One region of the Janthinobacterium sp. DSP2-3-3 genome, then DNA from elsewhere that is predicted to be linked to it. Evidence: predicted binding sites of a transcription regulator. Region 1 holds the regulator's gene; each other region holds the start of a gene.

Region 1 (3,276 bases):
CGATGTCGAAGTTGGTGACGGAACCGAACAGACGGCCATCAACACCAGCTTTTTGAGCAACTTGAACGGTCAGGCCGCTCAGTTTTTCGCCCTGGGCTTGCGATGCGGCCAGTTTGGCGGCAGCAGCTTTTTCCAGTTCGGCGCGCTTGACTTCGAATTCAGCCACAGCGGTTGCCGTAGCACGACGTGCCAGGCGTTGCGGGATCAGGAAGTTACGTGCGTAACCGTCTTTGACTTTGACGACTTCGCCGAGGTTGCCGACGTTAACAACTTTTTCTAACAGAATGATTTGCATAGTTCTTCTCCAGGAATATCTGACCGATTAAGCGTGGTGCAGATCGGTGTATGGCAGCAGCGCGAGGAAGCGAGCGCGCTTGATTGCGGTGTCAACTTGGCGCTGGTAGTGCGCTTTGGTACCGGTCAGGCGTGCTGGCATGATCTTGCCGTTTTCTTGGACGAAGTCTTTCAGCGTGTCGACGTCTTTGTAGTCGACTTGCTCAACGTGAGCTGCGGTGAAGCGGCAGAACTTCTTGCGTTTGAACAACGGATTTTGCTGTTTGCGTTTTTCTTTAAGCTTGAGCTTATTTTTGTCGAACTTTTTACCGAATGCCATATCAGGCTCCTGTATCTAAAATGCGCTAGTCAAAGTGACTGCACTAAAATCAATGATGTGAAACACCAAACTCTTGCTGTTGCGGCTCTTCCTGGCCAGGAAACCCGTGAACTGATAGACCCCGCCCAAGCTTGCCTGGCTGAACCGGCCTGAAATTTCGCCAGCGGCTAGCGCGGCAACATCAAACTCGGTCAATCGGGCAATCCCTGCTTCCATCTGCTGCGAACTGTGCTGCAATACTGCATTCACAATCGGCAGCCCTGCCGGGGTATAGCGCAATATTTCGCGCTCGGCAATGATGGCGGTGACTTGTAGCTGGTTCAGCGCACGATCCTGGTCAAGAATTAAGCTGCTGCGGCTACTGGAGCGGCTGCTGGTGCTTCGGTGCGGTGGCTTTTGGCCGCGTCTTCGCGTTGTACCGATTTCATCATCGGCGAAGGAGCTGTTTCAGCTTTCTTCATTTTAACGGTCAGGTGACGCAACACGGCATCATTGAATTTGAATGCTGTTTCCAACTCGACCAGGGTCTCGTTGTCGCATTCGATGTTCAGGCAGATGTAGTGTGCTTTAGGCAGCTTTTGGATCGAGTAAGCCATTTGACGGCGGCCCCAATCTTCCACGCGGTGAACCGAACCGCCGCGGGTGGTTACGCTGGCTTTGTAGCGTTCGATCATCGCGGGCACTTGCTCGCTTTGGTCCGGATGGACGATAAAGACTATTTCATAATGACGCATGCAAACTCCTTCAGGTCGGATTAATAATCGCCCACCCCGGCGTCAAGACGGGTGTGGGAAGGTCAGCCGAAGATTATAACCGCCTTTTGCAAACGTTTCAATCATTCTTCAACAAGCGGCCCATGCCCGGGGCCGGCCAGACGCTTTTTCCTGTGCATTCCAGTATTTCACACGAAATTCGCGCAAATAACAGAAATCCCCTTGCATCTCGGGCGATACTGTACAAAAATACAGTCTGTTCATATAGACAGCATTTTAGTATGCACCCACCGCTCATGATCAAGCTGACAGCACGACAAGAACAAATCCTGAACCTGATCAAGGACGCGATTGAAAATACGGGTTTCCCTCCTACCCGTGCTGAAATCGCCAATGAATTGGGTTTCAAATCGGCCAATGCGGCCGAAGAGCATTTGCAAGCCCTGGCCCGCAAGGGCGCCATCGAGATTTCGCCTGGTACCTCGCGCGGCATCCGCCTGATCGGTACGGCGGCGAGTGCGTCCGCCGACATGCTGCCCTCGAAGGTGCCGGCAGCACTGCTGTTGTCGCTGCCGCTGATCGGCCGCGTGGCTGCCGGCTCGCCCATCCTGGCACAGGAAAACCTGGAAGCGAGCTACAACGTGGACCCGGCCCTGTTTTCGGCCAAGCCCGACTTCCTGCTGAAGGTGCGCGGCTGGTCCATGCGCGACGCCGGCATCATGGATGGCGATTTATTGGCCGTCAAGAAAGTCGACAGCGCCAAGAATGGCCAGATCGTCGTCGCCCGCATCGGCGACGAAGTCACCGTCAAGCGCTACAAGAAAACGGGTTCCGTCATCGAACTGCTGCCGGAAAACCCCGACTTCAAGGTCATTACCGTGTCGCCGGAAGATGAATTCGCACTGGAAGGTTTAGCGGTAGGACTGATGCGCAGCTGGCATTAAACGCACAAGCTAAAAAGGGCCGCAACAGCATGACTGTGGCGGCCCTTTTTTATTACCCAGGTGTTTTATGCGTCCAGGGCACTACGGAAATCCTCGAGCAAATCCGCCTCATCCTCGATACCCACCGACACGCGGATCAGCGACTCGGCAATGCCCATGCTGGCGCGCCGCTCTGCGCCCATCTCGTAAAAGATCGTGTGGGCGACGGGAATGACCAGGGTGCGCGTGTCGCCGAGGTTGCTCGCTGGAATGGCCAGGTTCAGGCGGTTCAGGAAATCGAAGCAGTCAATGCCGTCTGTCAGCTCAAAGCTGAACAGGGAACCATAGCTGCGAAACAAGTCCGTCGCCAGCGCGTGCTGCGGGTGCGACGCCAAGCCCGGGTAATGCACGGCAGCCACGCGCGGGTCGGCGGCCAGCATGGTGGCCAGCGCCAGGGCGTTCGAGCAGGTGCGGTCCATGCGCAAGGCCATGGTCTCCGCGCCGACGGCGATATGGTGCGCCGCTTCCGGTCCCAGCGAAGCGCCGAAGTCGCGCAAGGCCTTGGCACGGATTTGCGCGATGCCCCACTGCGCGGGCGCCGCCTTCTTGTAGTTTTCAAAGATATTCGGGTACCGCGTCCAGTCGAACACGCCCGTGTCCGTCAAGCTGCCTCCCAACGCATTGCCGTGGCCGCCGATGGATTTCGTCAACGCATTGACCACCAGCCCCGCGCCCACCGCTTTCGGGCGGAACAGGTACGGCGTCGTCATCGTATTGTCGACGATATACAAGATGCCACGTTCCTTGCACAGCGCGCCAATCTTCGCCAGGTCGGCGATCTGCGTGCGCGGATTGGCGATGGTTTCCACGAACACGATGCGCGTGGCCGGCGTGATGGCGGCGGCCACGTTGGCCACATCGGTGGCATCGACAAACGACACGCCGATGCCCTGCCCCGTCACCGTTTGCCACAGGCTGTTGGTATTGCCAAACAAAAAGGCCGACGACACCACATGGTCGCCCGCGC
Region 2 (3,276 bases), on a different contig from region 1:
CGACCATGCGGCCAAAGGTGAAACACAGGCCGGCGGGAATGATGAAAATGGCCAGCATCTGCAGGAAGTTCGACAGCACCGTAGGATTCTCAAATGGATGCGCGGAATTGGCATTGAAAAAGCCGCCGCCATTCGTGCCCAGCAACTTGATCGATTCCTGCGAAGCGACGGGGCCCATGGCGAGCGTCTGCGTGGTCGCCACTTGCGCTTCCATTACGGGTTTACCGGCGGCATCCAGCACGGGCTGGCCATCGGCCGTCATTTTCGGCGTTTCATACGCCACCTGATCGATCAGCGTCACTTCCTTGTAGGCGGAAAAATTCTGGATCATGCCTTCGCCCATGAAGACGACGGAGAGGGCCAGCGACAGCGGCAGCAGGATGTACAGCGTCGAGCGCACCAGGTCAACCCAGAAATTGCCGATCGATTTGCCCGAACGCGAGGCGAAACCGCGCACCAGCGCGAAGATCACGGCGATGCCGGTGGCCGCCGAAAAGAAGTTCTGGCATGCCATGCCCAGCATCTGGGTCAGGTAGCTCATGGTCTGCTCGCCGCCGTAGCCCTGCCAATTGGTATTGGCGACGAAGCTGACGGTGGTATTGAACGAGGAATCGGGGCTGACGGCGCCCAGGCCCTGTGGATTGAGGGGCAAGAAGCCCTGCAGGCGCTGCAGGCCGTACACAAAGACGGCGCCCACGGTATTAAAGACGATCAGGGCGATGGCGTAGCTTTTCCAGCCCATGGCCTTGTCGGCAGGAAGGCCGGACCAGCGGTACAGCAGGTTTTCCAGCTTTTGCAGCCAGCCCAGGCCGCGCACGGGGCCATCGCCGGCCACCTTGGCCATGTACAGGCCCAGCGGATAGCCGGCGGCCAACAGTACGGCCAGGAAGGCCACCAACAACAATATCGATTGCGTCGTCATCACAGTTCCTCCGCCTTCAGCAGCGCCACCAGCAGGTACACGAGCAGGCCAGCCGAGACCACGGCGCCAAGCACATAAAACGCGTTCATTTGACGCTCCCTAATTTGTCGCAGGCGACGGCAAAGCCGGCCGCCACGACGAAAAAAACGGCAATCAAGCCGAGATACACGATATCCATTCCCACCCTCATTCAGGTTTGTTTTGATAGTGAGCAGATTAGCCAAAAGGGTCTAAAAAATTCGTAAAGACTGGAGAGGTGCTTGTAAACAAGATGTAAAAACAGGGGCTTTGCCGCATAAAATCGTCCACAATTGGCGCAAAACCACGCGCGCGGCGCACTGTTGTTGCCCTGGAGTAGCGCTATTGCTCGCTGGACAAGATAGAATGCGCGAGCGTCCGCACAAGGACGCCATGCCTGCCGCACTGCCCTCTCCCAGTGACGCTGGACGGAATATACTGTATATTTATACAGTTATCGCCGCCGTTGTCACTGCGCCCTGCAGTGCCATGGCCTGGCGTTCCAACCACTGTCTTTACTTAGCTTGAACACGTATGGCCACTAAAAAACCAGCATCCGACTACAGCGAATCATCCATCCGTGTCCTGAAAGGACTGGAACCCGTCAAGCAGCGCCCGGGGATGTACACCCGCACTGAAAATCCGCTGCACATCATTCAGGAAGTGATCGACAATGCCTCCGACGAGGCGCTGGGCGGTCATTGCACGCATATCGCCGTTACGCAAAACACGGATGGCAGCATCACCGTCGAAGACAACGGTCGCGGCATTCCCGTCGGCCTGCATCCGGAAGAAGGCGTGCCGACGGTGGAAATCGTGTTTACACGGCTGCACGCGGGCGGCAAGTTCGACAAGGGTTCGGGCGGCGCCTACGCATTCTCGGGCGGCTTGCACGGTGTCGGCGTGTCCGTCACCAATGCGCTGTCGACGCGCCTGGAAATCACCGTCTGGCGCAAGGAAAGCGATGGCAACGGCTTGCACCACATGGTGTTTGCGAATGGCGACGTGATCGAGCCCCTGAGTTCCCGCCCCGCCCCGCGCGACGGCAAGAAGTCGGGCACGCGCGTGACCGCCTGGCCCGATGCGAAGTATTTTGATTCGCCGAATATCTCGCAAACCGAGCTGCAGCGCCTGCTGCGCTCGAAAGCCGTGCTGCTGCCCGGCGTGACCGTCACGCTGACCAACGCCAAGACGGGCGATACGCAAACCTGGCAGTACGCGGAAGGCTTGCGCGGCTACCTGACCGAATCGCTGGCGCAGGTATCGAATGGCGAAACCCTAATTCCCCTGTTCGAAGGCGCGCAATACGCGGGTCCGGACTCGGAAGGATTTGCCGAAGGCGAAGGTGCGGCCTGGGTGGTGGCGTGGACGGAAGAAGGCGCCATCGTGCGCGAATCGTATGTCAACCTGATTCCCACCTCGAATGGCGGCACGCATGAATCGGGCTTGCGCGACGGCCTGTTTGGCGCAGTGAAAAACTTCGTCGAGATGCACTCGCTGCTGCCGAAAGGTGTGAAACTGCTGCCGGAAGACGTCTTTGCGCGCGCTTCCTTCGTGCTGTCGGCCAAGGTGCTGGACCCGCAATTCCAGGGCCAGATCAAGGAACGCCTGAACTCGCGCGACGCCGTGCGCCTGGTCTCGACCTTCACCAAGCCGCCGCTGGAACTGTGGCTGAACCAGCACGTCGACTACGGCAAGAAGCTGGCCGAACTGGTCATCAAGCAGGCGCAATCGCGCCAGCGCTCGCTGCAAAAAGTGGAAAAGAAAAAATCCTCGGGCGTCGCCGTCCTTCCCGGCAAACTGACGGACTGCGAATCGTCGGACATCACGCGCAATGAACTGTTCCTCGTCGAGGGCGACTCGGCGGGCGGTTCGGCCAAGATGGGCCGCGACAAGGAATTCCAGGCCATCCTGCCCCTGCGCGGCAAAGTCTTGAACTCGTGGGAGACGGACCGCGACCGCCTGTTTGCGAATAACGAGATCCACGATATTGCGGTAGCCATCGGCGTCGATCCGCACAGCGTGGGCGACTCGCCCGACCTGTCCGGCCTGCGCTACGGCAAGATCTGCATCCTGTCGGATGCGGACGTGGACGGCTCGCACATCCAGGTGCTGCTGCTGACGCTCTTCTTCAAGCACTTCCCGGCCCTGATCAACAAGGGACACATCTGCATCGCCCGTCCGCCACTTTACCGCGTAGACGCGCCGGCGCGCGGCAAGAAGCCGATGCAGAAAATCTACGCACTCGACGACGGCGAGCTGGTCGCGATCGAGGACAAGCTGCGCAAGGAAGGCGTGAAACAGGGCGCCTGGTCGATCTCGCGCTTCAAGGGCCT
Region 3 (3,276 bases), on a different contig from region 1:
TGGTTGGCTGCTTCGGGGCGGTAATCGGCGCGTGGTGCTGCCTGCAAGACATTCTCGGCGCCCAGGCGCGCCACCAGCAATTCCATCAGGCGCTGGCGCTCCTGCGGCGTGCCACCCGGTTCGGGAAACAGGCTCTCGCTGGGCGGCGCCATGGGCTGCACCTGCAGCGCTTCCAGGGTCAGGCCGATCACGGGCGCATCCAACACCAGCTGCGCCAGACGCTCCTTGAGCAAGCGCACCAGGTGCTCGTCGCGCCAGACGGCCTCGCCTAGCGCCAGCTCGATGACGGTGGGCGGGCGCGCCACCCTGCCCCGCTCGTGCGCCAGCAGCAACTGAATGCGCTCGACGGCGAATTGCCGCGCGCACAGCCAGCCCGTCATTTGCTGCAGCAGGCGGCGCGCGCCGAACAGTAAGGCGTCTGCATGCTCCACGCGATCGAACAATTCCAGGCTGGCGCGGAACGTGGGTGGGGCTTCGAGCCACACGAACAATTCCGTTCTGTGGCCATGCGCATCGTCGAGCATATCCAGCAAGGCCACGCCGCAACGGCGCTGCAAACCGGGCCGGGGCAACTGGCGCAACTGCCCCAGAGTGCGGCAACCGATACCTTCGAACCAGTCGAGATAGGGGCGCGCGGGCGGCAGCAAGGTGCACGGCAGGCGGTCGAGGCGGCGCACGAGACTATCCATGCCTAGCACGCGGCCCCGGCGCGTACCGGCGCGCGCCAGCAGCCAGGCACCGCGCGCCGTGGGCGCGCACGACAGCTGTGCCGTGTAGCCCAGCGCGCGCAAACTGGCCGCAATCTGCCGGCACAGGGCGCGCACGCCGCCGAACAGGCGCAAGCTGGCGCCCGCGTCGACCAGCAGGGTTGCTTCCTCGCCCTGCGCCACCAGCGGCGAGTATTGCAGCAGCGCCAGCCCCACCGCTTGCAGGGCTTGCGCTTCCAGGTCCAGCGAGCGCTCGTGCAGGCGCGCCTGCGGCGCCAGCATCAGCGCGCCCGCGCGGCGCATGCCCGGCCGGATGCCGGCCGCCCGCGCCAGCGGCGACAGGGCCATCACTTGCTCCTGCTCCAGCACCGCGCCCAGCTGATCAGCCGACCAGCGCGGGCAAAACACTTCGAGCGGGAGCCGGGGCAGGCACAGGCCGATCCAGAGTCGCATGGCGTAGCAATAATGAAGGGGGTTGCAGGGGCAAGAACAGGGGCGCGTCGCGCTGCGGCCCGCGGCGCTTGATGAAGCCGATCTCGATGCCGCCGGCGGCCGGGCGCACGGACAGGCGCAGCGGCGCCGGCGACGCATCCTGCGCGCCGTGCAGCGGGCGCAGCATGCAAAACAGGGTATTGCCGCCTTGCGCGGCCAGGTGCAGCCGGCGCAGGCTGTCGCCGCGCACGTGCGACTGCCAGAACAGCAAGGCGCCGCAACTGCCGCTGCGCAAGATGTTTTCCGCCGCCCACAAGGCATCCTTGCTGCCGGCGCTCTTCAGCCACAGCAGCTGCGACGGCGCCAGACCCTGCGCAGCCAGGGCCAGCGCCTGCGGCGGATGGGGCGGCTGCAACAGCACGATGGGCAAGCCCGGCAGCTGCGCCAGCGCGGGCGCCAGCAGACGCAATTCACCGCTGCCCGGCTGCTGCACCAGCAGATCGATGAGGCTACCGCTGGGCCAGCCGCCGCCCGGTAGTTGCGCGGACAAGACGGCAAAACCCGTGTCCAGGCAGCGTGCGGCGCCCTGCCCCAGCTGCGATGCGCGCCACAGGGACGGGTGCAAGGCTTCCGGCGAGGCCATCAATTGGGAATGTTGCATAGTTAGTTATGAGGATAAATACTGTATGCATATACAGTACTATTCAGTCCCTCTTTTGGCAAGGCTTATCTGCGTATTATCTGCCTGTCACCACCGCAGGGGCCGTCCCGCCATGTCCGAAAAACCCCGTTTCTGGCATCGATTGCTGTACCATAAGCACTCTCCTTACCGCCTGGCAACACACCAGTCGGCTCCCTCCGTCCATAAGGAAACGCATTTGACCACCATCCAACTCATCAGCGCGATCATCTTCGGCCTTGCGCTCATCCACACCTTCACCGCCAAGTCGTTTGAAACCCTGGCGCAGCGCCATCCCCGCCATGCAGGCCTGCTGCATCTGTTGGGCGAAGTGGAAGTCGTGTTCGGCTTCTGGGCCTTCATTTTGATCATCATCATGGCCTTTGTCTCGGGCAGCGAGGCGGCCATCGAGTATGCCGAATCGCGCCAGTACACGGAACCGCTGTTCGTCTTTGTCGTCATGGTGGTGGCCGCCTCGCGCCCCGTGCTCGACGCCGTGCAGCGCCTGCTCAAAGGGGTGGCGCGCGTGATGCCGCTGCGCACGGAACTGGCCCTCGTCTGGCTGGGCCTGGCGCTCGTGCCCCTGACGGGCTCGATGATCACGGAACCGGCCGCCATGACCCTGGCCGCGCTGATGCTGGCGCCGCAAATCTTCCGCCCGGGCATCCCCGAATGGCTGAAATACGGCGCGCTGGGCGTGCTGTTCGTCAACGTTTCCATCGGCGGCACCCTGACCTCATACGCGGCGCCGCCCGTGCTGATGGTGGCCGCCACGTGGAACTGGGACAGCGCTTTCATGGCCAGCCATTTCGGCTGGAAAGCCGCCATCGCCGTGCTGGTCAATGCCACGGGCGTGAGCATATTGCTACGCAAATATCTGCATAGCAACACGTCCGATATCAAGCCGAAAGCCGGCGAGGTGGAACCGCCGAAAGTGCCGCTGGCCATCAGCCTCGTGCACATGATCGTGCTGGGCGGCGTGGTGGCCCTGGCGCACCATCCCGTGCTGTTCTTCGGCTTGTTCTTGTTCTTTCTCGGCTTTGTGCAGGCGTATGAGCGCTATCAGAGCCCGCTGATCCTGAAAGAGGGCTTGCTGGTCGGCTTCTTCCTTGGCGGCCTGGTGGTGCTGGGCGGCATGCAGCAATGGTGGCTGCAGCCCATCGTCTCGAGCCTGAAGCCGCTGGCCCTGTTCTTCGGCGCGCTGGGCTTGACGGCGATCACCGACAATGCGGCCCTGACTTACCTGGGCTCGCTGATCGTCGGCATGACGGACGAAGCGAAATACATGCTGGTGGCCGGCGCCGTGGCCGGCGGCGGCCTGACCGTTATCGCCAACGCGCCGAACCCGGCCGGCGTATCCCTGCTGCGCCGCGGCTTCAAGGATGAATCGATCGGCGCTGTCGGCCTGCTGGCCGGCGCCCTGCTGCCGACGGCCGTGGCGGCCCTGGCCTTCCTGGC

The links. Region 1 encodes LexA, which represses DNA repair genes until DNA is damaged. Its sites were predicted from a motif close to ACTGTATNNNNATACAGT; they were not measured.
Region 2: a site for LexA is predicted at 1,378-1,395, ahead of ACP7DE_RS10220 (DNA topoisomerase IV subunit B). Genes of this name have one in related genera too.
Region 3: a site for LexA is predicted at 1,821-1,838, ahead of imuA (translesion DNA synthesis-associated protein ImuA). Genes of this name have one in related genera too.

The regions. Positions count from the first base shown of each region.
Region 1 covers NZ_JAFCWA010000001.1:802,839-806,114, forward strand. The annotation lists gene rplI (50S ribosomal protein L9) at 1-295, opposite strand, end outside; gene rpsR (30S ribosomal protein S18) at 323-613, opposite strand; gene priB (primosomal replication protein N) at 629-937, opposite strand; gene rpsF (30S ribosomal protein S6) at 958-1,347, opposite strand; gene lexA (transcriptional repressor LexA) at 1,623-2,270, shown strand; gene ACP7DE_RS03840 (cystathionine gamma-synthase family protein) at 2,336-3,276, opposite strand, start outside.
Region 2 covers NZ_JAFCWA010000004.1:270,904-274,179, reverse strand. The annotation lists gene kdpA (potassium-transporting ATPase subunit KdpA) at 1-922, opposite strand, end outside; gene kdpF (K(+)-transporting ATPase subunit F) at 922-1,011, opposite strand; gene ACP7DE_RS10220 (DNA topoisomerase IV subunit B) at 1,475-3,276, shown strand, end outside.
Region 3 covers NZ_JAFCWA010000003.1:412,661-415,936, reverse strand. The annotation lists gene ACP7DE_RS08645 (Y-family DNA polymerase) at 1-1,160, opposite strand, end outside; gene imuA (translesion DNA synthesis-associated protein ImuA) at 1,090-1,800, opposite strand; gene ACP7DE_RS08635 (putative Na+/H+ antiporter) at 2,018-3,276, shown strand, end outside.